DNA from 3 places in the Exiguobacterium sp. s150 genome. Region 3 is predicted to be linked to each of the others. Evidence: predicted binding sites of a transcription regulator. Region 3 holds the regulator's gene; each other region holds the start of a gene.
What was found. Region 3 encodes Rex, which represses fermentation and respiration genes when NADH is low (regulators of the CRP and FNR family bind a similar motif). Its sites were predicted from a motif close to TTGTGAAATATTTCACAA; they were not measured.

Region 1: the regulator Rex is predicted to act here: its motif matches at 5,959-5,976, upstream of arcA (arginine deiminase).
Region 2: the regulator Rex is predicted to act here: its motif matches at 7,604-7,621, upstream of KNP76_RS00055 (formate/nitrite transporter family protein).

What each region holds. Positions count from the first base shown of each region.
Region 1 covers NZ_JACSMC010000011.1:44,119-54,675, forward strand. Annotated here, with positions in the region: gene KNP76_RS07445 (glycoside hydrolase family 31 protein) at 1-814, opposite strand, end outside; gene arcC (carbamate kinase) at 991-1,953, opposite strand; gene arcD (arginine-ornithine antiporter) at 1,968-3,443, opposite strand; gene argF (ornithine carbamoyltransferase) at 3,494-4,522, opposite strand; gene arcA (arginine deiminase) at 4,540-5,802, opposite strand; gene mgtE (magnesium transporter) at 6,105-7,463, shown strand; gene KNP76_RS07475 (solute:sodium symporter family transporter) at 7,601-9,382, shown strand; gene KNP76_RS07480 (GGDEF domain-containing protein) at 9,391-10,305, opposite strand; gene KNP76_RS07485 (GNAT family N-acetyltransferase) at 10,450-10,557, shown strand, end outside.
Region 2 covers NZ_JACSMC010000001.1:4,347-14,903, forward strand. Annotated here, with positions in the region: gene nhaC (Na+/H+ antiporter NhaC) at 1-328, opposite strand, end outside; gene KNP76_RS00025 (amidohydrolase) at 475-1,572, opposite strand; gene KNP76_RS00030 (DoxX family protein) at 1,594-1,938, opposite strand; gene KNP76_RS00035 (S1C family serine protease) at 1,995-3,248, opposite strand; gene KNP76_RS00040 (fumarylacetoacetate hydrolase family protein) at 3,369-4,187, opposite strand; gene nrdG (anaerobic ribonucleoside-triphosphate reductase activating protein) at 4,241-4,696, opposite strand; gene KNP76_RS00050 (anaerobic ribonucleoside triphosphate reductase) at 4,674-6,524, opposite strand; gene KNP76_RS00055 (formate/nitrite transporter family protein) at 6,711-7,544, opposite strand; gene KNP76_RS00060 (50S ribosomal protein L25/general stress protein Ctc) at 7,753-8,421, opposite strand; gene mutL (DNA mismatch repair endonuclease MutL) at 8,584-10,389, opposite strand; gene mutS (DNA mismatch repair protein MutS) at 10,394-10,557, opposite strand, start outside.
Region 3 covers NZ_JACSMC010000014.1:4,812-15,368, forward strand. Annotated here, with positions in the region: gene rimI (ribosomal protein S18-alanine N-acetyltransferase) at 1-400, shown strand, start outside; gene tsaD (tRNA (adenosine(37)-N6)-threonylcarbamoyltransferase complex transferase subunit TsaD) at 397-1,419, shown strand; gene KNP76_RS08410 (hypothetical protein) at 1,434-2,000, shown strand; gene KNP76_RS08415 (hypothetical protein) at 2,046-2,453, opposite strand; gene KNP76_RS08420 (ABC-F family ATP-binding cassette domain-containing protein) at 2,450-4,351, opposite strand; gene KNP76_RS08425 (redox-sensing transcriptional repressor Rex) at 4,501-5,157, shown strand; gene tatA (twin-arginine translocase TatA/TatE family subunit) at 5,157-5,375, shown strand; gene tatC (twin-arginine translocase subunit TatC) at 5,378-6,166, shown strand; gene KNP76_RS08440 (YesK family protein) at 6,265-6,552, shown strand; gene KNP76_RS08445 (FAD-dependent oxidoreductase) at 6,739-8,085, shown strand; gene KNP76_RS08450 (PspC domain-containing protein) at 8,118-8,300, opposite strand; gene KNP76_RS08455 (hypothetical protein) at 8,452-8,925, shown strand; gene KNP76_RS08460 (NADPH-dependent F420 reductase) at 8,939-9,523, shown strand; gene KNP76_RS08465 (hypothetical protein) at 9,632-9,790, shown strand; gene bsh (choloylglycine hydrolase) at 9,949-10,557, shown strand, end outside.

The DNA of each region.
Region 1 (10,557 bases), on a different contig from region 3:
AACCTTTCGGGTCCGGGAACAAGTTTCGGTTCCACGAGTATCCGGTCCAACCGCTCCCGTACTCCTCCGGTATGTCGGTGACGTGCCAGTCCATGTCGATGACGCTGACCGAAAATGGGATGTCCTCCGTCTTGAAGCGACGCATGAGCGCCTTGTATTCCGTCTCGTCGTAGCGCCAATATCGGCTCCACCAGTTCCCTAGCGCTTTTCTCGGCAGCAACGGGGTCGGACCGGTCAGCTGATAAAAATCTCGGAGCGCACGCCGATACTCGTGACCGTAACCGAAATAATACAAGTCATGGACGTCTTTACGGCGTGGCTCGACGAAGCGGTCGTCCGTCATGATGAATGATGTCGAATCGTCAATAACGGCGTAGCCTTGTTTTGAGACGATCCCTTCATCGAGTTCGACCGCGCCGTCGACATGGTCGAGCGTCCGGGCCGTCCCTTTGAGCGTCCGTTTTGGCCCGTTGAACGTGTAGCGACTGTAATACGTACTGAAGTTCCCTTTCACATCGACATAGAGTGTGTTTGGTGCGAACGGGCCTTTCGTATAGTACAAGTGGACGTGGTCGGTGATGATTTGCAGTTCGTGCTCGTCTTCGATGACCCGAAAATCTGGGACGTCGAAGTCGCGATTCCAGACGACTTGGGTCGGTCGGTCCTCAAAAACACCATCTGCCGCGTACTCCATACGAATCAATTGGCTCGTGAGCACGGTGAAGCGATAACAGCTTCCCTGCACGACGGCTCGTTCATCCGCTTTCGGTTTCATCTGCTTCGAATAGACGTGATCCTGTTCAAATAAGCGCATAGGTTCGAGCGTTGCCGCTCTTCGTCACTCCCTCTCTGTTTGTGCAAACGTTTACACCAAAAATGATACCAATGTCAGTTTCGACATACAATCTTCCTTCCCGATGTCTCTGTTTCGAAAACGACAGGATGTGGGTGCACAAAAAACCGTGACCCGGGTCGGCCACGGTTAATCGATTATTGTTTTAGCGTCGCCGCCATGCGAACACGCGTCCCGATTCGGCCTCGCACCGCCTCATTGACCTGATCGAGCGATGTGATGACGGCAAGGCGCCCTTCCCCCGTCTCCGCGAATTGGAGGGCGGCGCGAACTTTTGGCAACATGCTACCGGGCGCGAACTGCCCTTCCGCGATATACGTCTCGAGTTGTTGTTTCGTCGTCTCTTCGAGCGCCGTTTGGTCCGGCGTCCCAAAATGGACATAGACGTGATCCACCGCTGTCAAGATGAGGAGCATGTCGGCCTCGACGAGCTCGGCCAATTTTGCGGCGGCAAAGTCTTTATCGATGACGGCCTCGACACCGACATAACCGTCCGGTGTATCGATGACCGGAATGCCGCCCCCGCCAGAGGCGATGACGACGTGTCCGTTGTCGATGAGGTCACGAATGACGGCATGTTCGCAAATCGCAATCGGGAACGGGCTCGGGACGACACGACGATAACCGCGGCCAGCGTCCTCTTTAAACAGGAAGCCAGTCTCTCGCTCGAGTCGAATCGCTTCTTGCTCCGAATAAAACGGACCGATCGGCTTCGTCGGGTGACTGAAGGCGCTATCGTTCGGATCGACTTCGGCCCGTGTGACGAGTGGCGCGACCGACCGTTCGAGTCCATGTTTCCGGAGCGCTTTCGTCAGCGCGTTCTCAAACCAATACCCAATCATCCCTTGTGTCATCGCGCCACAGACGTCTAAGGGCATCGCCGGTGTCGCCTCGCTATCGGAAGCTGCTTGTTGCAACATCAAATTTCCGACTTGGGGCCCGTTGCCGTGCGTGATGATGACCTCGATTCCTTCTGCAATTAGACCCGCCAACGCGTCGGCGGTCGTCTCGACCGCGCGCATTTGGGCGTTCGCGGTCGCATCCTTCCCTTGTTGGATTGCATTGCCACCGAGCGCGATGACGACGCGTCGTTTCTTCATGTCCATTCCCCCGATCAAAAGACTGTGATGTTGCCTGAGACGATGCGGACGATCGCTAAAATGGCGAGGACGGTCAACATACCGGCGACAGTCCATTCTGTCTTCGTCAACGACTTGATCCCGTTCTCACGTTGCGCTTTCACGTAGAGCAACGTCCCTGGTGCGTAGAGGAGCGTCGTCAATAACAAGTAATCGACGCCTGCCGCATAGATGAGCCAAATCCCATAGATGGAAGCGACCGCCCCAATGACGAGATCGCGCGTCCGACGTTCACCGGCGTTGTAGCCGATGCCATTTTTTGCGACTTTCACTTGATAGAAGGCCGAGAACGCGTATGGAATCAAGATGGCGCTCGATGCGAGCGAGAAGGCGAAGTTATACGCTGCGTCCGAGAATAGAAACGTGAACAGGAACAGTTGAATTAAACCATTCGTGAGCCAAAGTGCGTTCGCCGGAGCGTTGTTTTTATTCTCTTTCGTGAACCAACGCGGGAAGACACCGTCTTTCCCTGCCACGTACGGAATCTCTGCCGCAAGGAGCGTCCAACCGAGCCACGCCCCGAGCACCGAGATGACGAGCCCACCGTTGATGAGCATCGCCCCCCAAGGACCGACTGCCGACTCGAGCAAGTACGCCATCGCCGGTTGCGTGGCGTTCGCCACGTTCTCTGGATTCAACAAACCGAGCGACATAATCGAGATGAGCAAGTAAATGATGAGCGTCCCGAGTAGACCGATGACAGTCGCCTTCCCGACGTCCGAGCGCTTCCGGGCCCGTCCTGACAAGACGACTGCCCCTTCGACACCGATAAAGACCCAGAGCGTGACGAGCATCGTCGAGACGACTTGATCGCGGATGCTACTCCATGAGAAGCCGCCCTGTCCCCAGAAGTCGAACGTGAAGTTGTCGAGATTGAAGAAGAATAACGTGATGGTGATGAAGGCAAAAATCGGAACGAGTTTCGCGATGGTCGTGATGATGTTGATCATCGACGCCTCGTGAATCCCACGCAAAATGAGGGAGTGGACGAGCCATAGCATGATGGACGCACCGATGATGGAGGCGATGTTTTGACCGCCTTCGAAGATTGGAAAGAAATAGCCGATCGAACTGAACAATAGTGTCGCGTACGCGACGTTTCCGAGCCAGGCGGAGAGCCAGTAGCCCCAAGCCGAGTTGAATCCGACGAACTGTCCGAAGCCAGCCCGCGCATAACTATACACCCCGCCGTCGAGGTCCGGTCGCCGCATCGTTAAGTTTTGGAAACTTAATCCGAGTGTGATGATCCCGATGCCGGTGATGACCCAGCCGATGAGAATCGCACCCGCGTTCGCACCTTGGGCCAAGTCGGCCGCCAAGTTGAACGCCCCGCCCCCGATCATCGAACCGACGACGAGTGCCGTCAGGGCCCCGAGCCCCAACCGTTTGTCTTTAGGACTAGGATTTGCGCCAGCTGAACCGCTTGAGTCATGATCTAATTTCGTAGACATTTAACTCATCCCTTTCGCTTCATTAAAGGGGACAAATCCCCCCCCTCTCCTCAACGTTCGAGCCATTCCGCTGTATCGACAAGCGTCGCCGCCATGACTGCTTTAATCGTGTGCATCCGATTCTCGGCCTCGTCAAACACGAACGAATGACGGCTCCGGAATACTTCATCGGTCACTTCCATCTCGGCCAAGCCGTACTCTTCATAAATGGCCCGGCCCACCTCTGTCTCTAAATCGTGGAACGCCGGGAGGCAGTGGAGGAACATGACATCTGCGTTCCCTGTCTTCTCGAGCATCTCCATGTTCACTTGATACGGTCGGAGCAGTTGAATCCGCTCTGCGAACTCGGCCTCTTCACCCATCGATACCCAGACGTCCGTATAGATGACGTCCGCGTTCGCGACCGCCTCGTCGACGCTTTCTGTGAGGGTGATGAGCGCGCCCGTCTCTTGTGCGACCGAGCGGGCGTAATCGACGACCTCGTCTGACGGCCAGAGTGATTTCGGGGCACAAATCCGGATATCCATTCCGACTTTTGCACCGCCGATCAACAACGTGTTACCCATGTTATTGCGCCCGTCCCCGACGTAAACGAACCGAATGCCGGCAAGGTCGCCTTTTTGCTCTTTCACCGTCAAGAAATCGGCTAAAATTTGCGTCGGGTGATACAAATCGGTCAACCCGTTCCAGACCGGGACGCCCGCGTCACGTGCGAGTCCTTCGACCGTCGCATGCGCGAAGCCTCGGAACTGGATGCCATCGAACATGCGACCGAGCACGATGGCCGTATCACGAACGGATTCTTTCTTACCAAACTGAATGTCCGACTTTCCGAGATATTCCGGATGCATGCCGAGGTCGACGGCTGCGACCGTGAATGCACACCGTGTCCGCGTCGACGGCTTTTCAAACAAGAGAGCCACATTCTTCCCTTCACAGACGCGATGTGGGATGCCTTGTTTCTTTTGTCGCTTGAACGCGGCCGACAAATCAATCAAGTAGTTCAGTTCGTCCGGAGAAAACGCATTGAGTGATAAAAAATGACGGCCTACCAAATCAACATTGTACGTTGTGGACATGTTCAGGTTCCTCCTCGTCAAATATCTTCACGAATAATCGGGCAACTCATGCAACGTGGGCCCCCACGGCCGCGTGACAACTCGCTTGACATGATTTCGATGACTTCGACACCTTCCGAACGCAAGAGCTCGTTCGAGACATAGTTTCGGTCGTACGTGACGACGACCCCTGGTGCGATGGCGAGCGTGTTCGATCCGTCGTTCCACTGCTCCCGTGCCGCCGCGATCGGATCGCCGCCGCCACACGGGATGAGAACGATGTCATCGAGATTGAGTGCGGCTTTTAGCACTTGTAACAAATCGCTATGTTGCGTGATATGAAGTTCTCCGTCTTGATTCAGTGACAGCTCGAAGATGTTCATCTTTCCTTCCGGTCCTTGGATGAACGGATGAATCGTGAACTTGTCGTGGTCGACCATCGTGAAGACGGTATCGAGGTGCATGAAGGCTCGCGATTTGGGGATTTCGATGGCAATCACTTTTTTAAACGTCCCGCCATGCTTGAGCAGATTAAGGGCGACCCGCTCGATGCCTTGCGCTGTCGTCCGCTCGGAAATCCCGATGGCGACGACTTCTTTAGACAAGACGAGTTCGTCCCCGCCTTCCATCGCGAACCGGTAGTCACGGTCTGACCAAATCGGGACGTCATGTTTGGCGAATCGTGGATGGTACTTCATGATATATTGCGTGAATAACGATTCGCGCCGCCGCGCCGGCTCTTTCATACGGTTGATTGATAAGCCATTGCCGATGGCCGCTGCCGGGTCGCGGGTGAAGTATAGGTTCGGCATCGGATCCAGGTAGAACGGATACGTGTCTTCAATCATCTCATGCAAGTGACGTCGTTTCTCCGGCTTGATTTCCGACTTGCGAATCCCAGCCATGACCGTCTCGATTAACTGTTCATTGTCATAGGCGAGCAAATATTCTTTCAACGTCTCATACGATCCGTTGATGTTCGACTTTGACTCGGACAAGATGTCGGCGACGAACCGTTCCCTTACGCCCGGAAGCGATAACGTCTCGGCCATCAATTTTTCTAAATACAGCACTTCGACGCCACGGTTTTGCAGGGCGCTCGCAAAGTAGTCATGTTCTTTTTGGATGACCGGCAAATGTGGGATGTCATCGAAGAGGAGTCGTTCTAAATATTCGGGGGTCAAATTTTCAAGTTCACGGCCCGGACGTTTCAGCAGCACCGTCCTGAGTTCACCGATTTCTGAATACACGTGGATTGGATGTTTGAGCGTAGTATCCCGTGAGGTCTGTTGATCCATCATCGTTATCATCTCGCTTCCTCCTAGTGTTTCGGGTGTGTTGCTACCCTTACATTATCAACTTACCCAATATCGCGACGGGTAAGTCCGACGGTGGGACCGTGGCGAATTCCACATCGAGATGAATGAACGATCGATAAAACTGAATGAAAAAAACAATTGTGAATCATTACACAAGTATACACAATCACTTACCTCTGTATAATCGCTGTATACATTGTGAAATAAATTCATTATTTTTTTTGTGTTCCTTTCCTGTATGATAGGGACGTACCTGAATCTACTACGGAAAAGGAAGTGAGTCGATGGCAATCGAACGTACAGAACATGCGCGTCACCAAGCTCAAGTGACCGCGCTCATTCAAAAGGGGGACCCGGTCGATTTCCGCGACTTGTTCCTTACCCTTCACCCTGGTGAACAGGCGGATTTATTTATCGAGCTCGAGCAGCCTGAGCGCCAGTTCGTCTATCGAGCACTCACACCGGAAGCGTTCACGGATTTATTTGAGAAGTTGGAACTCGAAGACCAGGAGCAATTCATCCAAGAGATGCCGCGGCCTTATGCGGTCCGTGTCTTGAACGACATGTTCTCGGACAATGCGGCTGACTTGATGAACGAATTGCCTGACGACTTTATGAACGAGTTGTTCGAACAGATGGACGAGACCGAGGCCACAGAAGTCAAAGACTTGATGCGCTATCCGGACGACACGGCCGGAGCCGTCATGACGACGGAGTTCGTCGTCTTAAAGGCAGATAAGACCGTCGGCGAAACACTCGAAGAGCTACGTGACCTCGGACCGGACGCCGAAACGATTTATTATTTGTACGTGATCGATGCATCCGGTCGCCTCGTCGGTGTCGTCTCGCTCCGCGATTTGATCGTGTCACGGCTCGATGCTCGGATCGCCGATATTATGGGACGACGTGTCGTCTCTGCGAACGTGCTCACCGACCAAGAAGACTTGGCCCGGACCGTGCAAAAGTACGACTTGCTTGCCCTTCCCGTCGTCGACGATGAAGAGAAACTACTCGGAATCATCACGGTCGATGATGTCATGGACGTGATCGAGCGCGAGACGACCGAAGACTTTGAAGAACTATCTGCGACGAAAGGTTCATCTGACATCAACATGGGACCGGTCGAGGCGGCCAAAAAACGCGCGCCTTGGATTATCAGCCTGATGTTCCTTGGTATGATCACCGCCTCGACGATTGGCGGATTTGAAGAAACGCTTGAGACAATCGTGCTCCTCGCCGTCTTCATGCCACTCGTCATGGGCTCAGCTGGAAACGCCGCGACCCAATCACTCGTCGTCGCCGTCCGCTCGATTGCACTCGGCACGATCAATCGAAAGAACGTCATGAAGATGGTGCGACGCGAGTTCGGGACCGGGGTCATCCTCGGGGTCGTCTGCATGATTGTCATCTTCGGTGTCATCACGTTCCTATATGACAACGCCTTAATTGGTATCATTGTCGGGATTTCCATTTTCGCGGCACTGAGCGTGGCGACGATTGTCGGGACGCTCATCCCACTTCTCATTAATCGATTAAAACTTGACCCGGCTGTCGCTTCGGGGCCGTTCATCACGACGCTGATGGACAATCTTGGGTTAATCATTTACTTCACCGTCGCTACATCCATGCTTCAATTTCTTTAAGCCATGTGTCCTCGTACACATGGCTTTTTTTGTTACGTTTTGTTTACAGACGAGAAAACGGGAAATGATTACCTACTTTTAATGGGTATTACATGAAGATACTTATAAATAAGAAGAAACCGAAGGAGGTCTCTCGTATGACCATTCAGCAAGTCGCTTACATATTGATTACTGGTGCCATCTTTATGGGACTCGTGGCGTACGTGTCGTATCGCATGACGCGTGGCAAAGTCGACAGCGCCGATGACTATTTCCTTGCGGGTCGTGGGTTGACCAGCCTGTTCATCGCCGGTTCGTTATTACTGACAAATCTTTCCGCCGAACAATTAATCGGTTTGAACGGTCAGTCGTTCGCCGGCAATATGTCCGCCATGGCGTGGGAAGTCACAGCCGGGATCGCCGCCATTATTATGGCGCTCTTTTTACTACCGCGCTTCCTCGGAATCGGCATTTCGACCATCCCTGAATTTTTGAGCCAACGGTATGACGAGGACGTCCGCCGTCTGACGGTTCTTTTGTTCTTGTTCGGTTATATGTGCGTCACCATTCCGTCAATGCTCTATTCCGGCGGCCTTGCCGTCTTACAGCTATTCGATGTGCCGGAACTACTCGGCGTCAGTTTCGAACAGGCGCTCTGGATGGTCATCTGGTTCATCGGGATTATCGGAGCCATCTACGCAATCTTCGGCGGACTACGTGCCGTGGCTGTATCGGATACGTTGAACGGGATTGGACTCATCATCATCGGATTCCTCGTCCCGACACTCGGTTTCATCGCACTCGGCGATGGCAATCTTGTCGATGGAATGAAGACAATCGCGACGTCGAATCCGGAAAAATTGAATGCTATCGGTTCGAGTAACGACTCGGTTCCGTTCTTGTCTATCTTTACCGGCATGATCTTCGCCAACTTGTTTTATTGGGCGCTTAATCAATACGTCATTCAACGTGCGCTCGGCGCCAAGAACTTGGCCGAGGGACAAAAAGGGGTCTTGTTCACCGGTTACTTGAAATTGCTCGTTCCGATTTTCATGTTACTTCCAGGGATTATCGCGTTTCACTTGTACGGTTCAAACGTCGACAAGGCCGACCTCGCCTATCCGAGTTTGATTGCCGACTTGTTACCGATGTGGCTGATGGGCTTCTTCCTTGCTGTCTTGCTCGGGGCCGTGTTCAGTTCGTTTAACTCCTTGTTAAACAGTATCGCCACGTTGTTCGTGCTCGATATTTATAAACCGAAGTTTAAACCAAACGCATCAGACAAAGATTTGATTCGCGTCAGTAAATGGTTTGGGACGTTCGTCGCCCTCATCTCGTTCTTCGTCGCCCCGAACTTGATGTATGCACCAGACGGGCTTTGGGACTTGATTCGTCGCTTCACCGGCTTCTTCAACATCCCGATTCTCGTCATTGTCTTGATTGGGATGCTCGTGAAGCGTGTCCCGCCGATTGCCGCGAAAATTGTTATCGTGTTCCATGTCATCACGTACTATTTTTTTGTCTGGGGGACCGAGCAGTGGTTTGGCTTTGACCTTGGGATTAACTTTATTCATATTTATGGCATCTTGTTCGTCATCGAGACATCGATTATGCTCCTGTTCGCGAAAGTTCGTCCGATGACGACGGCGAATCCGATTCGCATCGAACTCGGTCGTGTCAAGCCGTGGCGTCACGCCATCTCGACGTCAATTCTTCTTGTCGCATCGATGATTTTTGTCTACTTCGTCTTCTCACCGATTGGACTCGCCTACGCGGACGGAATCGTCTCAGGCTGGTTCTTCCCGGCAACGCTTGGGTTGTTCACCGTGACGGCCGGGCTCGTCTTTGTCTCGTATCGCTACTGGCTCCCGCGCTATGAAGCGTATTTGAACAACCTTGGGACGAGTGAAGAGACTGAAGAAGAAGCAAGCGGTAGTTAACAACAACCTCACCGATCCATTAACGGATCGGTGAGGTTGTTTTGTTTCATACGGCGTTTTCGTTCATACATGGCTTGGTCCGCCTCATCGTATAAGGCGACGAAATCGGTATGGTCCTCTGTAAAAGAAGAACCAATCGCAGCCGATATACCCGCTTCTTTAAATGCGAAATGAATCGCCGTAACAAGTTCCGACAACTCCTGGTCCGAACCGGTCATCAATACGACGAACTCGTCTCCACCGAGCCGGTACACTTTTGGACTTTTTCGTGTCAACACGTGTGCCGCTCGTTGGAGCAACATATCGCCAGCGGAGTGCCCGTACGTATCATTCACCTGCTTTAAATCGTTTAAATCGATTACAATGACGCCGCATGTGGAAGCAATCGGTAAGCGATCGACGGTCTCTTCGAACGCCCGTCGATTCCACACACCGGTTAGACTATCATGCCGACTCTCATACACAAGCGCTTCTCGTTCCGTGACGGCCGCCTCGACATTCCGGATGACACCTTGCACAGCGACGAGTTCCTCGCCTTCATAGATTGGTGTCGCATACTCCTCAAACCATAAATAACGGCCATCATTCGTTTGCCACCGCTGCAAAATCGGTTCTTCATAGTTAACCTGCCCTGTCACTTTCTGGACAAGTAGCTCATAATCATCTGGATGAATGCGATGAAAACAGTCATTCGGGTCGTCATAGTTTTTCGCAACCGTCCCTTCTCCTAGATAGTCATCAAGTGACGGACTGATATAACGAAACCGAAAGACCGGTTTTACGTCAAAGACGTAAATGACATCTTTCATTTGGTCGGTGAATCGGGTCATCGGTTCATCCGCCTGATTCACTTGACGACGGATTTTATAGACAATGAATGCTACACTTAACCCGATAAGGATCCCTAAAATAAACTCGACCACGACGTACACCCCTGTCTTAAAAAATCTTCATCTATCGTATCATGGAGCACGCCTATGCCTCTTGCGTCCTCCGTTATTTAGGGGAATGATTTTTTTAGATCTTGTCATCAATGTGCCACGTCAGTTCATTTGGAGGTTTCTATAGTGAGCTACTTTATTCGTCCCTACACTGAGAAGGACTTTGAACAAATCCAAACATTAAACGAGACAGGAGGCTGGACACAGCTCGTCGTACGTTCGGATGAGACGAGG
Region 2 (10,557 bases), on a different contig from region 3:
TCAAACAGATCGTGACGAGAAAATAAGCCGGCGAGATAATCGTCAAGCCGTAATAAATCATCGTCGCGACGATGCCACCCCCAATCCATGCCCCAATCGTCAAACCGACGAGAATGATGATGACGACCGCCGGCAAGGCGAGCCGGATCCCTTTGTACATCATCTCTTCAATCTCTTTCCACTTAAAGCCATGCTTGTAGGCGACCATCGATGCCACCGCCGTCCCGATGATGAGCGGGATATGTGGTCCTTGCTCGAGCAATACAATCGCCACGAGCATGACCCCGATCATGACAAGTAGCGGCAAGAGCGCCCATCCGAGTTTCATTTCTTGCTTGTTCCCCTGTTCCATCCAATTTCCTCCCCGTTAGCGAATAATTCAGAATTGTCGTTATATTGTCGCTAATAGGATTATGATAACGCTTACATTAGACGTTGGCAATAACAAAAAGACGAAAGCGATTCGCTTCCGTCTCATTTTTCCGTGGCAGCCCGGCGCAACGTATCCGCCAACAAGACTGCCCCTTCCTGTAAAACCGACCGATCGAACGTCATGTGCGGATGATGCAACCCCGGCGTCAAGTTGGCGCCGATGCCAATCATCGTTGCGTCGAGTTCCGTTTTTTTCACCGTATAAAAATGAAAATCATCACTCCCGGACGTCACGATCCGTTCGACGAGCGCCTCTTTTCCGTACCGACTCGTGATCGCATCCGTCGCATGCCGGCTCGAGCGTTTGCCGACGACGGCTCCAGGTGTGAAGTCTTGCCACTCCCACTCGAGCGTCACCCCGTGAAGCGATTCAATCTGATGCAGCATTGTCTCGACCCGGTCACGCAAGGCGAGCAATTCCTCGTTCGATTGGGCCCGTACGTCAATCGAGAACGTGGCGTTCCCAGGGATGATGTTCACGTTGTCGCTGCCGGCCTGCACCCCGGTCAACTTCACAGAATGAGGTTCGAACGGCGACAGATAGATGTTTTTCAACTGTTGATGAATCGTGAACATGACGTCGAGCGCGTTTTGTCCTTGGTGCGGACGTGCCCCGTGCGCGTCGTCGCCGATGACCTTGCCTCTTAAAAAGATGGCGGCCCCGTGTTGAATCGTCGCCGCGAACTGACCGAGCGCGAGCTCCTCGATTGGACGCAGATGGATTCCGTATAGTTCCGTCACATCGATCAAGGCGCCTTTCTCAATCATCGCGAGCGACCCGTTGCCTTGCTCTTCTGCCGGTTGGAAGATAAAGCGGATCCGTTTTTGTAACGGCTCATCTTTCAAAAGATCGAGCGCGCCGAGCACCATGCTCATATTCGCGTCGTGACCACACGAATGGTTTGCCTGAAACGTCCCATCGACTTGTTGCCATAACGCATCGATATCGGCCCGGACGGCGATGACGTCTTCGCCGTCCCCAATCTCTGCCAACACGCCCGTGACGTCATCGAACGTGTCGTGCGATACGCCGAGCGAGGTCAAGATCGTTGCAATCGTCTTCGTCGTCTCGACTTCTTTCCAGCTCACTTCCGGATGCGTGTGAAAGTGGTCGAACCACGTCAATACGTTCGTAGCCATGACTTTCCCCCTCCGTATGTACTAAATTTTTTTAATTCCTTTAATGAGCACCCATTGCAGCGGTAAACGGAGCCACGTTACCCAGTTCGGGATCGTCTTTCCGCCGATTCGCGACGGTTTCAGCGCCATGTTGATGTTCGCCGGGAAGACGGCGAGCAAGAAGGCCGGTCCCGTCCGCTTGACGAACCGTGTGCCCCGATTCAGCAGCAGCAACGTCCCGTACACAATCTCGATCACGCCGCTCACTTGGACCATGAACCGTTTGAACGGCCAAGCCTTCGGGATGATGGACATGAAGGCACGCTCGTTGACGAAATGCATGACGCCGGCGCCTAAAAATAATATGCCATAGAAGATACGAAGCAAATGAATCCCTCCTTTTTTCTAAGCATATCAAAAAAGGCGGGCAAGATGCCCACCTTTTAGAGTGCTGAACCGTTCGCATTTTGAATCTCGACGTCCACCGTCTCGGTCTGACCGTCACGAATGTACTCGATTGACACCGTCCCGTCCGTATCGCGAACGAGTTCGCTCCGGAGGTCGATGAACGACGAGACGTCCTGGTCGTTGATTTTGACGATGACGTCACGGGCTTGAAGTCCGGCTCGTGCTGCTGAACTGTTCGCCTGCACATCGATGATAATCGTCCCGTTCGTCACCGATTCCGGTAAGTTGATCTGTTCGGTCAAGTATCCAGGCGGAAACTCCGACACGTCGCGGAGCGAGACCCCGAGCGACGGATGGTTCACCTCGCCCGTCTGCTCGATTTGGTTGATGAGCGGCAAGGCGATATCGATTGGAATCGAGAAGCCGACCCCTTCCACGGCATCTGTCGCGATTTTCATCGAGTTGATGCCAATCAATTGACCCGCCTCATTGATGAGGGCGCCGCCTGAGTTACCAGGGTTGATGGCCGCATCGGTCTGAATGACCTCGGCGTTGAAATCGGCTTGTCCGTTCTCATCCGTGTCGACCGGTACAAGTCGGGACGTCGACGAGACGACACCACGCGTCACCGAGTTTTCGAACTGACCGAGTGGGTTGCCGATGGCGATGACGGTCTGTCCTGGCTTCAACTCGCCGGACTTACCGATATTGATGACGGCTGGCACGTCGGCCGCATCGACTTTCAAGACGGCCAAGTCATACGTCGCATCACTGCCCATAAGTGTCGCATCCGCCGTCTTCCCATCGTTAAACGTGACCGTCAATCGGTCAGCCCCGTTGACGACGTGATGGTTCGTGACGATATATGCAGCGTCGCCTTCTTTTTTATAGATGACCCCAGAGCCGACACCGGCCTCGACCGACTGGCTCGAGAAACCTTGCGTCGCGAAATTGTTCACGGTCACGACGGCCGGTTGCGCGGCAGCGACGGCATCCGTCACCGACGTGTCCCCGACGTTCGAGGACGTCTGAAGCGGTGTCCCTTCCGAGGTGACGGCCGTATCGTTCACGTTCGACACCGGTTGGTCGAGAAACGGGAACGCGACCGCCCCGGTCACGAGCGCCCCGATGACCCCTCCGACAAATCCCGGGAACATCCGTCCGAGGAAGGACGGTCTCGCCGGCCGTTCCACTCGCGGTGGTTCGGGCGAACGTGTCGATGACCCGATTTCCGTGTCGAGCCATTCGTCGCGTCGTTTATCTTCAGGTGTGTGATCATTTCGTTCCATATTGATTCATCTCCTCAATGATGTTTCCTCTAATCTCTATGTTGATTATAATCGGAACCGATCCGCTCATCGAGAATTGACGGAGCGTTTACAAGATTCTTCACAATTTGCGTCAATGTGTTAGACGATGATATTTCGTAGCGAACCAATCCCCGAGATGGATACCTCGACCGTGTCGCCTGTCTGTAAATAGACAGGTGGTTTCATCCCATGGCCGACACCAGCAGGCGTTCCGGTCGCGATGATGTCCCCGGCTTCGAGCGTCATTCCTTTTGACAGCGTCCGAATCAATTCTTCAATCGGCCGAATCATGTCGGCGGTCGTGCCGGCTTGTCGAAGTTCCCCGTTCACGGTCGTCTCGATCGTGAGCGGGAATGAGAGCTCGTCCGGTGTGACGACGTAAGGGCCAATCGGACAGAACGTATCAAACGACTTGCCGCGGAAGAATTGGACGTGTTGTTTTTGCACGTCTCGCGCCGTAATGTCGTTTAAGACCGTGTAGCCGAAGATGTGTTCCTCGACGTGTTCGATATCGCGGCCCGACTTGCCGATAATGACGGCAAGCTCCCCTTCATAATCGAGCTGGTCGGTCAGCTCCGGATGTCGTTCGACGACTGCGTCTGGACCGACGACCGATGTCGGCGCCTTCGTGAAGATGACGAGCTTCCCGGCCCCTGCCGTGTCCATCTCTTTCACGTGTTCTTCGTAATTCTTTCCGATACAGATGACGTTTTTGAGCGGACGGTACGGTGCGAGCAGTTTGACCGATTCGAGCGGATAGCGCGGTGCGACGTCTAGGTCGACGTCTGGCTCGAACTCACGGGCGATGACTTCTAACAATGCGTTCGTATGTAATTGATTACTGACGTCATACACGTTCGTCCCTTCGACGATCCCAATCGCTACTTCCCCGTCACGTTCATATGTACACCATTTCATGTAAATTCCCCCTTTTTTATGAGTATACAAAAAATCGAGGCGATTCGCCCCGATCACACTTTGTTCAAAAAAATGATGCGCTGATTGCTCGAACCTCGAAACCGGAGCGATCGGTCCTTTAGGGACTCGATGAATTTCCCGTCGACGAGCACGTCGGCTTGATTGAGCACGTCCGTCACGTGTTCGTCATTCATCTGTTCAAGTAACTCAAGCGTATACCCGGTATAAACCCAAACGTTTTTTGCCAATCGCTTGCAGCCCCGAACGAGAGCCGCCAACTCTTTCGGTTGCATAAACGGTTCACCGCCTGAAACGGTAACCCCGTCCCACCCAGACACTTGGATCTGTTCTAGAAGTGTCTCAACTGACACCTCTTCCCCGCCGGCTGGATTCCATGACTCCGGGTTGTGACAGCCTCGGCAGTGATGCGGGCAGCCCGCTGTAAAGACGACGGTACGGATTCCCGGCCCGTCGACGACCGAATCTTCAATGACGGATAGGACGCGCATCATGTTTCACCCTCGCTCGTTCTTCTTCCCGTTTTGCCGAGTTCCATCGATCCATTGTGCCGACCAAATATCCTGTGATACGGCGAATACGCTCAATTTGCTCGGACTCCCCGCAAGTCGGGCATGCTTCATCAATGATGCCTTCAAGTCCGCAATTCCCACAACGATCGACCGGGTGATTGATCGACCCATAGCCAATGTCATGTTTACGCATCAGTCTAACGATTGCCTCGACGGCTTCCGAATTATGGGCAAGGGAACCATCGACTTCGACATACGTGATATGGCCAGCGTCACAAAGGGCATGGTAAGGCGCCTCAATTCTAATTTTTTCACGAATCGAGACATCTTTATAGACTGGCACGTGGAACGAGTTCGTGTAGAACGCGCGGTCAGTCACGCCTTCAATCATCCCGAACGCTTCCTGATCTTTCACGACGAACTTGCCGGACAACCCTTCCGCCGGGGTCGCAAGGAGCGAGAAGTTTAGATCATATCGGTCGGCCGCTTCTTTCACCCGCTCGGCTAGATGCGTCACGATCTCTAGGCCAAGTCGTTCAGCTTCTCGCGACTCGGCATGGGTCGACCCCAATAGAACCTGTAACGTCTCGGCCAGCCCGATAAAACCGACCGAGAGTGTACCTTGCTTCAATACGTCGCGGACCTCGTCATCCGGAGCGAGCGTCTCGCCGCCACGCCAAACATGTTGTGCGTAAAGGAAACGGAATTCATCGGCTCGGCGTTTGCACTGGTATTCGAACCGGTCGCGTAATTGCTCGATTGCGATGTCGAAATAGTCGTTGAGCATACGATAGAACGCTTTGATGTCAGATGAAACGAGGGCCATCTTTACCAAGTTCAGTGTCGAGAACGACAAGTTTCCCCGTCCGATCGACGTCTCAGCGCCGTGCCGATTGCCCATCACGCGTGTCCGGCAACCCATATAGGCGACCTCGGACTCCGGCGTACCGTCATTGTATTGCGCGTTGAACGGGGCGTCGATGAAGGAAAAGTTCGGGAACAGCCGCTTCCCTGTCACTCGACAAGCGAGTTTGAACAAGTCGATGTTTGGGTCTCCCTCATGGAAGTTGACGCCTTCTTTTACTTTAAAAATTTGAATCGGGAAGATCGGTGTCTCGCCATTCCCGAGACCGCGTTCGGTCGCGCGTAACAGTTCCCGAATAAAAATTCGGCCCCATCGTGACGTATCCGTCCCATAGTTGATGGAAACGAACGGAACTTGCCCACCGCCACGGGAATGCATCGAGTTGGCGTTGTGGATGAACGCCTCGCACGCTTGATACGTCGCCGTAATCGTCTCTTCTTCCGCAATCGTACGCATCTCGGTGTCCGTCAACTCGACCGGGAGATGACGGAGTCGTTCGAGGTGACGTTCATACGTCTTCTCCACATAGGGAGCTAAATCAACGTCAAACATTGGGAACGCCTGTCCTCCGTGCTGCATGTTCTGGTTCGCCTGAAGGATAATCGAGGCGAGTGCCATCGCCGACCGGATGTCTTTCGGGGGCCGAATCGTCCCATGTCCGGTGTGAAAGCCGTTCATTAGCAAGTCACCGAGCGGAATTTGGCAACACGTCGTTGAGCCCGTCACGTAATAGTCTGCATCGTGAATGTATAAAAAATTATCGGCGACCGCACGTCGCGAGCGTTCGGACAACAAGTACGTCGTCGCGAGTTCTTTTGACACTTCCGAGGACAAGCGAGCCAGCTTCCCGAGCGGCGACTTGCCGTCCACGTTCGCGTTTTCTTGGACCAAATCCTGGTCAGGGAGGACACAGACATCTTCATACAATCGAATTAAATTCACCCTGCAACACCTCACTATATATTGAATCCATTCGCTGTAAACAGCGAACTAATCATCTATATATAGATTATGTCACGTTCGCAGGCATTTATGCGGGACGACTTTGTGACATCTTTATAGGGCAAACATGACAAAAAACAGCCGAACCCTAGGCAGGGACTCGACTGTTACGATTCGTGATATAAGTCATACTTCTTTAGCAGGTTTGACGATCGTCAACTCGACTTCTTCTGACTCTTGGGCTTCCCGCAATCCTTTCGCGTTCAACCACGTATAGATGGCCCCCATGAACAAGGCACCTCCGATGATGTTTCCGAACGTCGCCGGAACCAAGTTGTGAATCGCCCCGGCGAAACTGATTGTCTCTGGGTGCGGGACGACGAGCGTGAGCGCGAACAAAACGAAATTCGCGATGACATGATCGAATCCTGAAGCGAAGAAGACCGCGACTAGGAAGATCATCGAGAAGATTTGCGCAAATTCATTTTTCATTTGTTTCGGCAAGAAAATCGCCAGGCAAACCATCCAGTTACAGAAGATGGCACGGAAGAAAATCTCGACCGTCGTATGGTGCATCTTGCTCTCGACGACGGCGAACAACCAGTTGTTCATCCCAAGTTCTTGAATGATTCCGGTCGGGGCAAGCAATATGGCGAACAAAATTCCGCCGACTGCATTCCCAACAAAGCACAATAACCAGACGAGCATCGTATCACTGAGCGTCGTATATCCGCGCAACGTCGACGTCGTGAAGTACATCGTATTCCCCGTGAACAGCTCAGCTCCCCCATAAATGATCATGACGAGTGCGATCCCGAACGAAAAGCCGCCAATGAGCGTCGTGAACGGCGAATCAAGCAGATACATGCCATTGACGACTTTTAGTGTGAAGATGGCGGCGAACCCGATAAAGATCCCGGCGAGCATCGCCCGTAAAAAGTATTCCATTGGCCGATAATGAATCATGTGCGATGACGCCTGGGCTTTCTTCCGTAATGATTCAAGTGCATGGATTTCCATTGATGCCATGTCACAAACCCTTCTTTCTGTTTGAATGAACCTTTATAATAAGAACGAACATGTGAAATCATTAACAATATAAGCCCGAATCCAATAAATTGCAATCGACCTTAGACCATGTTGACACATTTTTCACATCGTAATCGTTTACATATGTCGGATTTGTGACGAAAAAAACGACCCTTCGCAAAGGGTCGTTCGATCGAGCTTATTCTTTGTCTTCAGACTTCTCTTCAGACTCTTCCGAAGATGCTTCAGCCGACACTTCTTCAGTCGCTTCAGTTTCACCTTCTTGCGTAGTATCTGTGTCTGCTTCAAGCTCTTCAAGTGATACCGGCTCATTAACCGATGCGATTTGAAGTTCGCCATCCGAGACAACCTCGTAGTCTTTGTTTTCTGGAATGTCCGCTACCGTCACCGAGTCACCGATGCCAAGTTCAGATACATCGAGTTCGATGCGCTCTGGAATGTTGGCAGGTGTGGCCGATACCGTGACTTTATAGAGCGTTTGTGCCAAGAAGCCGCCTTCTTTGACACCTTTCGCGTCGCCGACGAGCGTGACGTCCGCTTCGACTTCTGTTGCTTCGTCCATCTTCACGGCCATGAACTCGACGTGCTTATACTCGTTCGTGAACGGGTCAACTTCTGTCCCGTGAACGAGCGTGTTCACTTTCTTGCCGTCGATGTTGAGTTCGATCAAGGCGTTATCACCATGCTCACGAAGGATTTTACGAAGTGCCATCTCTTCAAACGCGACTGGTGTGCTCTCGACTTTGTAGCCGTAAACGACACCTAGCACTTTTCCTTCTTTGCGTAAGTTTGCACGGACCGATCGTGGTCGTAACTCTCGTTTCGTTACATTAAGCTTGTCTGCCATAATCTTTTCCCCCTACTGGTTAATGGATCATGTCTACATCTTGAGGGTGAGGCAGTGAAAGAGCCACCTCTCAACCTCGATGCGTTGAGCGACATGTGTATAATGTTCCCACGTCACGCATCGGGTAAACGTTACAGACCGTTAAAAAAGATTACAACGTTGTCACATGACACGCTTAAACAGTTTCTCAAGTTCGTACGTACTCCATTTAACAAGGATTGGGCGACCGTGCGGACACGTGTAAGGCGACGCTGTCTCCGACAAGTCGTGAATCAGTTGGCGCATCATCTCGACGTTCAACGGATGGTTCGCTTTAATCGAACGTTTGCATGCCATCAAAATGGACGCCTCCTCGCGATATTTGGCAAGGTCAATCGAACGATCGCGAATCGCCATCTCGACTAAATCCCGAACCGTTCCTTCAAGGTCGTGTTGCGGATACCACGTCGGAATCTCTCGGACGAGGAACGTGTTCCCCCCGAACGGCTCGAGTTGAATCCCGGCCTCTTCTAAGAGCGGCAGCACTTCTTCGATGGCGAGCGCTTCTTGCTGGGTGAATTCGAGCGTGAGCGGTAACAAGAGTAGCTGGTACTCTTTCCCCGGATTCCCGAGTTGTTCATAGAACAGTTCATACTTGATCCGTTCTTGCGCGGCGTGCTGGTCGATGACGTACATGCCGTCCTCGCCGCCACAGACGATATAACTCGCGTGTAATTGCCCGATGACGTCGAGCTCGGGGAGCCGCTCCTTCTTCTGTTTCATCGGGGTGGCCTCCGAATCAGGCTCGTGCCTCGGCGAGACTTCCTTGTTCAAAGGCGTTGGTGCCCACTGGCTCGGCGACGTGATCGGTTCACGTGGTATCGGGTAGTTCCATGCCGGCTCTTCTTTCACTTCAGGCGAGCGCTCGACGGTAAAGTCGAGTCGCGCTTGTTCCGTCTGGGCGCGTTCCACTTTCGGTTTCGGTTGGACCGTCGGGATGAGGCGTTGCTCACGAAGCGTCAGTTGGACCGTGTCTCGAATCAATTGACATAACTCTTTTTCTTTTGAGAGCCGGACTTCGCGCTTCGTCGGGTGAACGTTGACATCGATCAACATCGGGTCCATGTTCACTTCGAGCACAGCGATGGGGTAACGGCCGATCGGGAGTAGCGTGTGATAGCCTTCGAGGACGCTTTGGGTGAGGGCGAAGTTTTTGATGCTGCGTCCGTTCAAGATGAGCGTCACGTATTGTTTATTCGAACGGGTCACTTCCGGACGGACGAGATACGCGCTCAAACTATAGTCGTTCGTCTTGCTCGACGCCGTCACGATTTGAGAGGCGACTTGGCGTCCATAGATGGCGAGCATCACTTGTTTAAGGTCACCGTTTCCGTTCGTCCGCAACAACTCCTTGTCTTCATGATAGGCTGCAAGACGAACCTCCGGATGAGACAGGGCGATACGATTCAACGTATCCGTGATGCTCGCGAGTTCGGTCGCCGATGTCTTCAAATATTTCAACCGGGCCGGCGTATTGTAAAACAGCTGGCTGACCGTGATCTCCGTTCCGACGTTCATTGCCGCAGGCTTCGTCTCGGTCAAGACCCCTCCCTCGAGCGTCATCTCAAATCCGACCTCTTCAGCGCGGCGTGACTTGAGCGTAACGTGGCTAACCGAGGCAATCGACGCGAGGGCCTCGCCTCGGAAACCGAGCGTTCGGATGCGGAACAAGTCATGCTCGTCGCGAATCTTGCTCGTCGCGTGACGGAGAAAAGCGCGCGGTGCGTCATCTTCATAAAATCCGTGTCCGTTATCCCGGACTTTGATGAGCCGAATCCCGGCCTCGACGAGCTCGACCTCAATCTTCGTCGCGCCGGCGTCAATCGCATTCTCAACGAGTTCTTTGACGACCGAGGCGGGTCGCTCGACCACCTCGCCCGCCGCGATTCGGTTGGCTAACTGTTCAGGGAGTTCTTGAATGATTCCCATCGTCTCATCCTTTCTTCGCAGCTTGTTGTAGCGCATAGAGCGCCTGCATCGCCTCAATCGGATTCATGGCGAGTAAATCGAGCGCGAGCAGTTCGTCTGTTAAACTGTCCGATTTCTCGAACAAGGACAGCTGGGCCACATCCGTCTCACTTGTCGGGCGTGTTTCTC
Region 3 (10,557 bases):
AGAAGCCTCGTTCGCGATTCCGTGGACGAAAGAAGCGTTCATGAATGAGATGCTTCGAAACGAGCAAGCCATCTATTTCGTCGCCGTTCATGATCGTCGTGTCATCGGCTTTGCCGGGGTATGGAAAATCGTTGACGAGGGACACATCACGAACATCGCCGTCTTACCGGAATATCGGGGACAGGGTGTCGGAAACCAGCTACTTCACGCGCTCGTCACGTACGCCCGTGCGCAATCGCTCGCCGCGCTCACGCTCGAGGTGCGTGTCTCGAACGTCGGCGCTCAGAAGCTGTACGAGCAGTTCGGCTTCGAGTGCGCCGGTCGTCGCAAACGCTACTATCAAGACAACAATGAAGACGCCTTGATTTACTGGGCGAAGTTAGGAAGTGAAACCGAATGAACACATCACTCATCTTGGCGATCGAGTCGAGCTGTGATGAGACGTCGGTCGCCCTCGTGAAGGACGGCAAGACACTCTTATCAAACGTCGTCTCGTCACAGATTGAAAGCCATAAACGGTTCGGCGGCGTCGTGCCCGAGGTTGCCTCGCGCCATCACGTCGAGCGAATCACGTACGTCATCGACGATGCCCTCAATGAAGCCGGTGTGACGATGCAAGACGTCGACGCCGTCGCGGTCACGCAAGGTCCTGGACTCGTCGGAGCGCTCCTCGTCGGCATCAGTGCCGCTAAAGCGCTCGCGTTCGCCCACAACAAACCGCTCATCGGGGTGCACCATATCGCCGGGCATATTTATGCGAACGACCTCGTCGAAGAGATGGACTTTCCGCTCGTCTGCCTCGTCGTCTCAGGTGGTCATACCGAGCTCGTCTATATGCCAGAACATGGCGTCTTCGAAGTCATCGGTGAGACGCGTGACGATGCGGCCGGTGAGGCGTACGACAAAGTCGCCCGGACGCTGAGCCTCCCTTATCCAGGCGGACCGGCCATCGACCGTCTCGCGGCGAGCGGGGAAGACACGTACAAGTTCCCACGCGTCCGACTCGAGCCAGGCAGCTTCGATTTTAGTTTCAGCGGGCTGAAGTCATCGGTCATCAACGCCGTGCATAACGCCGAGCAACGGGGCGAGACGATTATCCCGGAGAACTTGGCGGCAAGCTTCCAAGCGAGTGTCGTCGAAGTGCTCGTCGAGAAGGCGATTCGTGCCGTGAACGAGAAAGGTGCGAAACAACTCCTCGTCGCCGGTGGTGTCGCGGCCAACCGTGGCCTGCGGGCCGCGCTACAGGCAGCGGCTGACCAAGAAGGCATCCGCCTCGTCATCCCGCCGCTCGCGCTTTGTGGGGACAACGCCGGCATGATTGGGGTCGCGGGACATCACGCGTATGTGCGCGGGAAGCGCGATACACTAGCGATGAATGCGGTTCCTGGGTTATCCTTAGAAGAGAGCATGACAGTCTAGGGGGAAATAGAGACATGACGAAACGCATCATCATTGGCGGGCTCGTCGTACTGCTCGTCGTCGCGACGTTTTTGCAAGTACGAGAGATTATCCGCGCCTATAATATCGCCTATCAAGAAGAAATCGTGCCGGAAGCGACGCGTGTGCGTTCGCTCACCGGGGCCGAATCGCTTGAAGGCATCAGCCGGGTCACGGGCGAGAACACGCTCGTCGAAGCGCTGTATGGGTATAAGAACATGGACGACCAAGACATCGAGAGCGTCCTCGTCGTCGATCGCAACTTAGGGATTCAACCGAAGGCGAGCGACGCCTACTACGAACTTTTCCCGGGACGCGAGGCGACCGAGGAAGAGGCGGCGCAGTTCGAATCGCTCATCGCCGAGTTCGATGAGCAACAGCTGTTCGCCCAAGTCATCTCGACCCATGAAGCACGCTACGTGACGAACCGGGAAGAAGCGATGACATTTTACAAAGTGTTCGTCCGTGACGTCGACACGAACGAATACGTCTTCTTCATCACCGAAGACGGCACGAAACTCGACTTCCATACGCGCGGCTTCTTGCCACTGCGTTATTTCTAAACAAAAAGGGAAGCGGACTCCATTCGAGGAGAACGCTTCCCTTTTTCATGCTTCTGGACGATGTTTTTTCTGTTTATACCACATATTCACGCGGCTCACGATGAAAACGAGGAGCGCGAGCACCCACATGAACAGTGTCGTTTGATAGAAGTGGAACCAGACCGACCCGGGTGCATAAAAGCTATGCACCGTCACGTCGACCGGCCAGACGACGAGGCGGATGAAGAGCGTGCTCATGAGCAATCCACTCAGGAGACTGATGAAGATGCCGCTCCACGTCTGGATGATGAAGCCGATGACGACGGGCAAGAAGTAAAACACGATTGTCGGGACGATCGTCGATTCTCCACGGATGAGCTCGGACACGAATTCAGTCCCGGTCGGCACGATGAAGGCGAGACCGGTCAAAAACGCATGCAACCAGTCGATCCGCAGCGCACGGGACCGCATCATGAATGGAGCTCCTCCCATTCCGCATACAGTGCCGTGATTGACTCTTTCGTCGCGTCGGACTCGCTCGATAGCTCCTGTGCCCGCGCGAAGTCGTTGAAGACGTCCGGCTCGCAAAGGAGCTGTTCAATCTCTTCGAGGCGCGCCTCGTGCTGTTCAATCGTGAGCTCGATCTCTTCGATGCGCTGTTTCATTCGACGCTCCTCACGTTGTTGTTCCTTGTCGGCCCGTTGCTTTTTGACGACGACTTGTTTCGTCTCAACGCGTGCGAGCCGGGCCAGTTCTTCGAGTTCTTCTTTCTTCTCGACGTAGTACGAGTAATCACCGAGGTACTCGTCGATCCCGTTCGGCGTGATCTCGAGGACCCGCGTGGCGAGCCGGTCGATGAAGTACCGATCGTGCGAGACGAACAGGATGGTGCCGGGATAGTCGAGGAGCGCGTTCTCGAGAATCATCTTCGAGTCGAGGTCCAAGTGGTTCGTCGGCTCGTCCAAGATGAGCAAGTTCGGCTGCTCGAGCTTCAGCTTTGCGAGCGTCAAGCGGGCCCGTTCACCGCCTGACAGTTCGTGGACACGTTTCATGACGTCGTCCCCACTGAAGAGGAACTGGCCGAGCAGGCTCCGTACGTCTTGCTCGCGCATGAGCGGCCAGTCGTTCCAAATCTCGTCGATGACGCGGTTCTTATCAGACAGATTCTGTTGCTCCTGGTCGTAGTAGCCGATCTCGACGCCGGTACCGTAACGGATGTCGCCGGTGAGCGCCGGCTGTTGTTTCGTCAACACTTTCAAAAGCGTCGACTTGCCGACCCCGTTCGGGCCGACGAGGGCGACCGATTCGCCGCGCTGCAGCTGGAAGCGCAGGTTTTGAGCGATTGGTTCCTCATAGCCGATGGCGAGGTCGCTTCCGCTCAACACATCATTCCCGCTCTGGCGTTTGATCGTGAACGAGAGGACGGCGCTGCGTTCGTCGCCGTCCGGTGCATCCATCCGGTCGACCTTCTCGAGTCGCTTCCGGACGCTCTGGGCACGCTTCGTCGTCGTCGCGCGGGCGATGTTACGTTGGATGAAGTCTTGCATCTTGGCGATCTCTTCTTGTTGTGACTCGAACTGCTTCTTCTCTTGCTCATAGATGGCGGCTTTTTGTTCGAGGTACTTCGTATAGTTGCCGACGAAGCGACGGCTCCGATGACGCGACAGCTCATAGACGACCGAGACGACCCGGTCGAGGAAGTAGCGGTCGTGGGAGACGATGAGGACGGCGCCTTTATAGCCGCTCAAGTACTTCTCGAGCCACGCGAGCGTCTCGATGTCCAAGTGGTTCGTCGGCTCGTCCAAGATGAGGAGGTCCGGGCTCTGGAGGAGCATCTTCGCCAAGGCGAGACGCGTTCGTTGCCCACCCGAAAGCGTGTCGATTTGACGCTCGAAGTCGTCCGGATAGAACCGCATCCCGTGTAGCACCGAGCGAATCGTCGCTTCATATTGATAGCCGCCCCGATCCTTGAACGTATGTTGTTCCTCGTCATACGCGGCGAGGAGCCGTTCATAGGCGTCCGCATCGTTCAAGATGCGTTCACTGCCCATGTCTTGCTCCATCCGTCGGAGCGTTTGTTCTTGCTCGATTAAATCGGTGAAGACGGTGAGCATTTCGTTCCAGATCGTCTCGCTCGATTCTAGCCCGGAGTCTTGGGCGAGGTAGCCGATCGTGACGTCTTTTGGCTTCATGATGTCGCCTGAGTCGTAGTTATATTCCCCGGCGATGACTTTGAGGAGCGTCGACTTGCCGGCACCGTTCCGGCCGACGAGGGCGACACGTTCACCTTCTTGAATCTCGAGTTTGACGTTCTCTAAAATCGGCTCGACGCCGAATGATTTCGATAAGTTGTTGACTTGCAATAGGATCAAGTGAAAAAACCCCTTTCTCTGTATTTAGTATACTGTATTTTTTAGTCTTTTCAGGTATATTCGTTGAGTGGTCATGTGAATTCGTTTACAATCAAGGTGTATGAAATCAGATTCGTGTGTAACGTGTCGTAAAAAGGAGGCTCTTTCCGTTGAGTCAAAACGAACCAAAGATTCCGCAAGCGACAGCCAAACGGTTGCCACTATATTATCGGTTTATCCAAAGCCTGCATTCATCAGGCAAACAACGTGTCTCTTCTGCCGAACTGAGTGAGGCGGTCAAGGTCGATTCGGCGACGATTCGCCGCGACTTTTCGTACTTCGGTGCGCTCGGTAAAAAGGGATATGGCTATAACGTACAGTATCTGTTAGACTTTTTCCGAAAGACGTTGAACCAGGACGAAATCACGAACGTCGCCTTGGTCGGGGTCGGTCATCTCGGGACAGCTTTCGTCAACTATAACTTCCTTAAAAACAATAACACACATATCGTCGTCGGGTTCGATGCAGATGAGACAAAAGTCGGCACGACGATGTCCGGTGTCCCGATTCATCACGTCGATGAGATGGAACAGATCATGAAGCAAAACAAAATCGATGTCGCCATCCTCACGGTCCCGTCCGCCTATGCGCAGCCGGTCGCCGATGACTTGGTCCGCTTTGGCATCAAAGGGATTTTGAACTTCACGCCGGCTCGACTTACGGTGCCGGACACGGTCCGCGTCCATCATATCGACTTGTCGATCGAACTCCAGTCGCTCATTTACTTTATGCAACACTATCCATCTGCTGAGGGGGTCCATCAATAATGGAATTACTAGCATCGTCACTCGTCGTCGGGATTCCGGGGGGAGCAAGTCTCTTCATTATCGCGATTATCGCGCTCATCATCTTCGGGCCGAAGAAGTTGCCTGAGTTCGGCCGTGCGGCCGGCCAGACGCTCCGTGAATTCAAAAATGCCACGAGCGGTATGATGAACGAACATGATGAAAAAGACAAGAAAGATTCTGAGAAGAAAGAGCAGTAATCATGAACCATCAACCTGATCAAGAGCGGGCGCTGTCCGACCACTTGACAGAGCTGCGGAGACGACTGATGCTGTCGGCATTTGTCGTCTTTGCCTTCTTTTTGGCCGCTTTGCCGAGTGTCAAATACGTGCTCGCCTATCTACAGGCGGACCTCGTCGAACGAGGACTAGAGCTGAACGCCTTTGGGGTCGCGGACCCGCTCATGATTTATTTGAATTTGGCGCTCGTCATCGGTCTCGTCGCGGCCAGTCCGTTTCTACTGTATCAACTGTGGGCGTTTGTCGCACCTGGTCTGCATCCGAAAGAGCGGAGAGGGACGCTCGCCTATATCCCAATCATCTTCATCTTGTTCCTCGTCGGTCTCGCGTTCGCCTACTATTGGTTGTTCCCGCTCGTCCTCGACATCTCGACGAACCTCGGGCAAGACCTCGGGCTGACGCAAATCATCGGGGCGTCGAACTACTTCACGTTCCTCTTGCAACTCACGATCCCGTTCGGCCTCTTGTTCCAACTGCCGGTCGTGACGATGTTTTTGACGCGTATCGGGGTCGTGACGCCGTCTTTCTTATCAAAGATTCGGAAGTACGCCTACTTCGCGTTGTTCGTCATCGCGGCGTTCATCACGCCACCTGACTTGACGTCGCACCTCATGGTGTCGCTACCGCTCTTCTTCCTGTATGAAATCAGCTTGTCGATTTCACGCGTCACGTATCGCGGGGTGCTCAGACGTGAGAAGGAAGCGCAAGTGAAAGAACAGATGGATTTGATGAAACAGATGAATGAGAAGTGAGCATCGCGTTCTTGGACGCGATGCTTTTTTTGAACGAGTAAGTGTGACGTCACCGTGGTAAGATAAGGAGACCATCAACGATTCAGGGAGGACAGGTCATGTGGGAATATTACGGGGATGCGCTCATCGCAGTCGGCGTCTTGACGACGGCCTTACTTATCTGCGCACTTCATTTTTTACGGTCGTCACGTAAGCGAAGACTGACGTTTCCGCTCTTTCTCGGGGGAATCGGCTATACACTGTTCTTGATTGGTCTCGTCTTCATCCGTGGCTGGGACGGGATGGGATGGAGCTTGATCGGATTCAGTCTATACGCCTTCGGGCTCATTCTTTATATCGGCGTCGCCACCTATCTTTGGGTCAAACAGCGACGCCTATCCTCTTGACCATCCTGATCACAGGATGGTTTTTTCGTGTCACAACGAGCGTTCAAATTTTCGACATAATTACGTGAAAAGTTGAGCAAAGGTATTGTCAAACTGTCTTGTGAAATAGTACACTAATTTCAGAAAGTAAATGTGATATTTATCACAAACACTAACTTGCCTAACACTCAAAGGAGAGACAACCATATGAAAATCGCAGTCATCGGATGTACACACGCAGGAACAGCAGCAGTCAAAGGATTACTCGCCAAGCACGACAATCTCGACATCACGGTGTATGAGCGGAACGACAACGTCAGCTTCCTCTCATGTGGGATCGCCCTCCACGTCGGCGGTGTCGTCAAACGTGCGGAAGAGCTCTTCTACGCGTCACCGACTGAGCTCGAAGAACTCGGTGCGACAATGCGCATGAAGCACGACGTGTTGAATATCGACACGGAAGCGAAGACGGTCCATGCGAAAAACCTCGACACCGGGGAAGAAGTGTATGACACGTTCGATCGTTTGATCGTCACGACTGGTTCATGGCCGATCGTCCCGACGCTTCCTGGCATCGAGATGACTGGGATTGAGCTCTGCAAAAACTATGGCCACGCCCAACGCATCATCGAGCGGGCAAAAGACGCGACGAACATCGCCGTCATCGGTGCCGGTTATATCGGTGTCGAACTCGTCGAGGCGTTCGAAGTGTACGGCAAACACGTCACGTTCATCGATAGTGCCGACCGCATCTTGAACAAGTATCTTGACAAGTCGTTCACCGACCAACTTGAAGCGGATATGACGGCACGAGGAATCGACCTCGAGCTCGGCCAGACGGTCGAAGCGTTCCGTGGGACAGACGGAAACGTCACGCACGTCGTGACCGATAAAGGCGAGTTCGAGGCCGACCTCGTCATCCTCTGTGTCGGGTTCCGTCCGAACACGGGCCTCCTCGAAGGCCAAGTCGACATGCTTGGCAACGGCGCCATCATCGTCGACGAATATATGCGCACGAGCAACCCGGACGTCTTCGCAGCAGGGGACAGCTGTGCCGTCTACTACAACCCGGCGCGCACGCACGCCTACATCCCGCTCGCGACGAACGCCGTCCGCATGGGGACGCTCGTCGCCGAGAACTTGATCGCACCGCGTGTCCGTTATCAAGGGACGCAAGGGACTTCAGGTCTTCGCCTCTACGATTGGAATATCGCCTCGTCAGGTCTCACGGAAGAAGCGGCCGCCTTGTTCGGCCTCGACGTCGAGAGCGTCGTCGTCGAGGACGCCTATCGTCCTGAATTCATGCCGACGGCTGAAAAAGTCCAGTTCAAGCTTGTCTACGAGGTCGGCACACATCGTGTCGTCGGCGGACAAGTGCTCTCGAAAGCGGACATGACGCAAGCGGTCAACACGTTGTCGCTCGCCATCCAAAACGAGATGACGGTCGAAGAGCTCGCCTATGTCGACTTCTTCTTCCAACCGCACTACAACAAGCCATGGCACTTCATCAACAGTGGGGCGCTCGCGGCGATGAAAGATAAAGTCAACGCATAAAAAAACTCGGGAGCCGCGGCTTCCGAGTTTTTTTATAGGTAGCGTGGAGCGTCCTTCATCGAGTTGGCGAGAATCATGTAGATGAGGACGTTCCCCGGCACGATTAAAAAGAGCAGACGTACACCGAGCGGAGACAAGTCAAAGTATTCAGCGATGCCGCCACACACACCCGAGAGTGAGCGGTTCGTGGCAGATTTTCGAAGCGGACGTTGCATAGGCGTGGCTCCTATCTCACATATTTTATGTAAATTTTACCATGTAAACCTGCTGGCCGTGTACGATTGTCACAGGTTTTTTTTCGTCTGAAGCCGGGGAAGGGTTAAGAGAAAGCATGTGTCACCTGGTCCTTTAAAAGGAGGAGCCGATATGGCGAAGAAGGAAAAGCAGTCGTACCACATCGTCACGTTCACGTTTCCAGAGGAGTCGGTCTCGTATCAAGCGTTCAGTAAGTTGAAGAAGTATCACGCCGAAGGGCTAATCGGGTTCGAACAGCTCGTCGTCATCAAGCGTGAAGACAATGGGGCGTTCTCGTTCGAAGATGCCGTCCAACTGACATCGACGAACAAGTCGACGAAAGGTGCCTTGATTGGAATGGCCGTCGGGATTCTCGGAGGACCGTTCGGGATTTTATTCGGGACGCTAACGGGCGGACTCATTGGCGGGACGAAAGATTTGAAGCACGTCCAAAGCATTCAAGAGACGTTCAAACGGACCGTCGGCAACATCGAGCCGGGACAGACCGGTGTGATGGGTATCGGGGAGGAGTTTGATCATTCGGTGCTCGATGGGCTCGCCGCCGAACTCGGTGGCACGGTGACACGGACAGACGAAGAACTGTGAAGGGGAGTTGTATATGAAGATTGGGATATTAGGAGCAGGGAAAGTCGGTCGGACGCTCGGACGCAAGTTCGAGGACGTCGGATATGAAGTGTTGTATGGGACGCGTTCGGAGCGCGAGGGGACGATGTCGCTCCAAGACGTGGCGTCGAACGCGCAAATCCTCTTATTGACGACGCCGTTCGCGGCCGCCGTCGACTTGATTCAATCGCTACGTGACTTAGACGACAAAATCGTCATCGACGTGACGAATCCGATCGCTAAAGAGTTTGACGCCATCGAGCGGCCGGAAGGAAAATCGGGGGCCGAGCATCTGCAAGAGCTCGCCCCGCACGTCCGCATCGTCAAGGCGTTCAACCAGACGGGTGTCGAGAACCTAGAGAACCCGAACAAATCGATGATGTTCATCGCCGGCGACGAACAGGAGTCGGTCCGGGCCGTGCAAGACCTCGCTGCGAAGATCGGCTTTGATGCCCATACGCTCAGACACTTGAAGCTCGCGCGTGAGCTCGAGTCGCTCGCGTGGCTATGGATCCATTATGCGACGAAAGAGCGGAAACATCGGAACTTTGCGTTTTACTTGAAAGAAAATAGTTTCTAAAACAGACCGAGGCGAATTCGTCTCGGTCTTTCAAGTAATCTTTGATAGAATGGGGTTGTGAGTATTGAGGATTTTCTAGAAAACGATTGGTCAGGAAGGAAGACAGCTATGGGTTTTGCCATTTTGACGTTCATCGTCGCGTTCATCCACGTCATCGCTGGGGCGGTCGTCTTACATAAGTACCCGCAGTATAAAACGATCGCCATCAGTGTCATCGTGCTCGGTTTCATGTACGGACTGTTGACGGTCGGGTTTATCGTGTTATAGAAGAAGTCTCCAAAAGCATACAGAGGGACATGAAGACCGGTGAGGAGAAAGCCTGACCGGTCTTTTCTGTGTGAGGGACTGTGGTTTAAGTCATCGCATAACGTGAATAGACCAAAGAGTGTTGTTACTGTTTGCATTGGAATGGAAGGAGTCTAATTATGTGTACCGCAATCACGTATGCGCCGCACGCCCACTACTTCGGCAGAAACTTAGACCTGAACGTGTCCTATCACGAACAAGTGACGATCACGCCTCGACATTATCCGTTCAACTTCAGACGGATGGGCGAAAATACGAACCATTACGCGATGATCGGGATGGCGACCGTCGTCCAAGATTATCCACTCTATTATGAAGCGACGAATGAGAAAGGGCTGAGCATGGCGGGGCTGAACTTCCCGGGGAATGCCATATTCAAGCCGGAAGTCGACGGACGCGACAACGTCTCCCCGTTTGAGTTCATCCCGTGGATCCTCGGGCAGTGTGCGACAATCGAGGAAGTGAAAGAACGACTGGCGACGATTCATCTGGTCAATCTCAACTTCAGCGACGCGCTCCCGCTTCACCCGCTGCACTGGATCATCGCCGACAGGGACACGTCAATTGTCGTCGAGCCGATGGCGGACGGGCTACGCGTGTACGACAATCCGGTCGGGGTCTTGACGAACAATCCGTCGTTCAAATATCAGCTGTTCAATCTGAACGATTATCGGCACGTCTCGACTAAGCTGCCGGTCAATACGTTCGCGCCGACATTGAATCTCGAT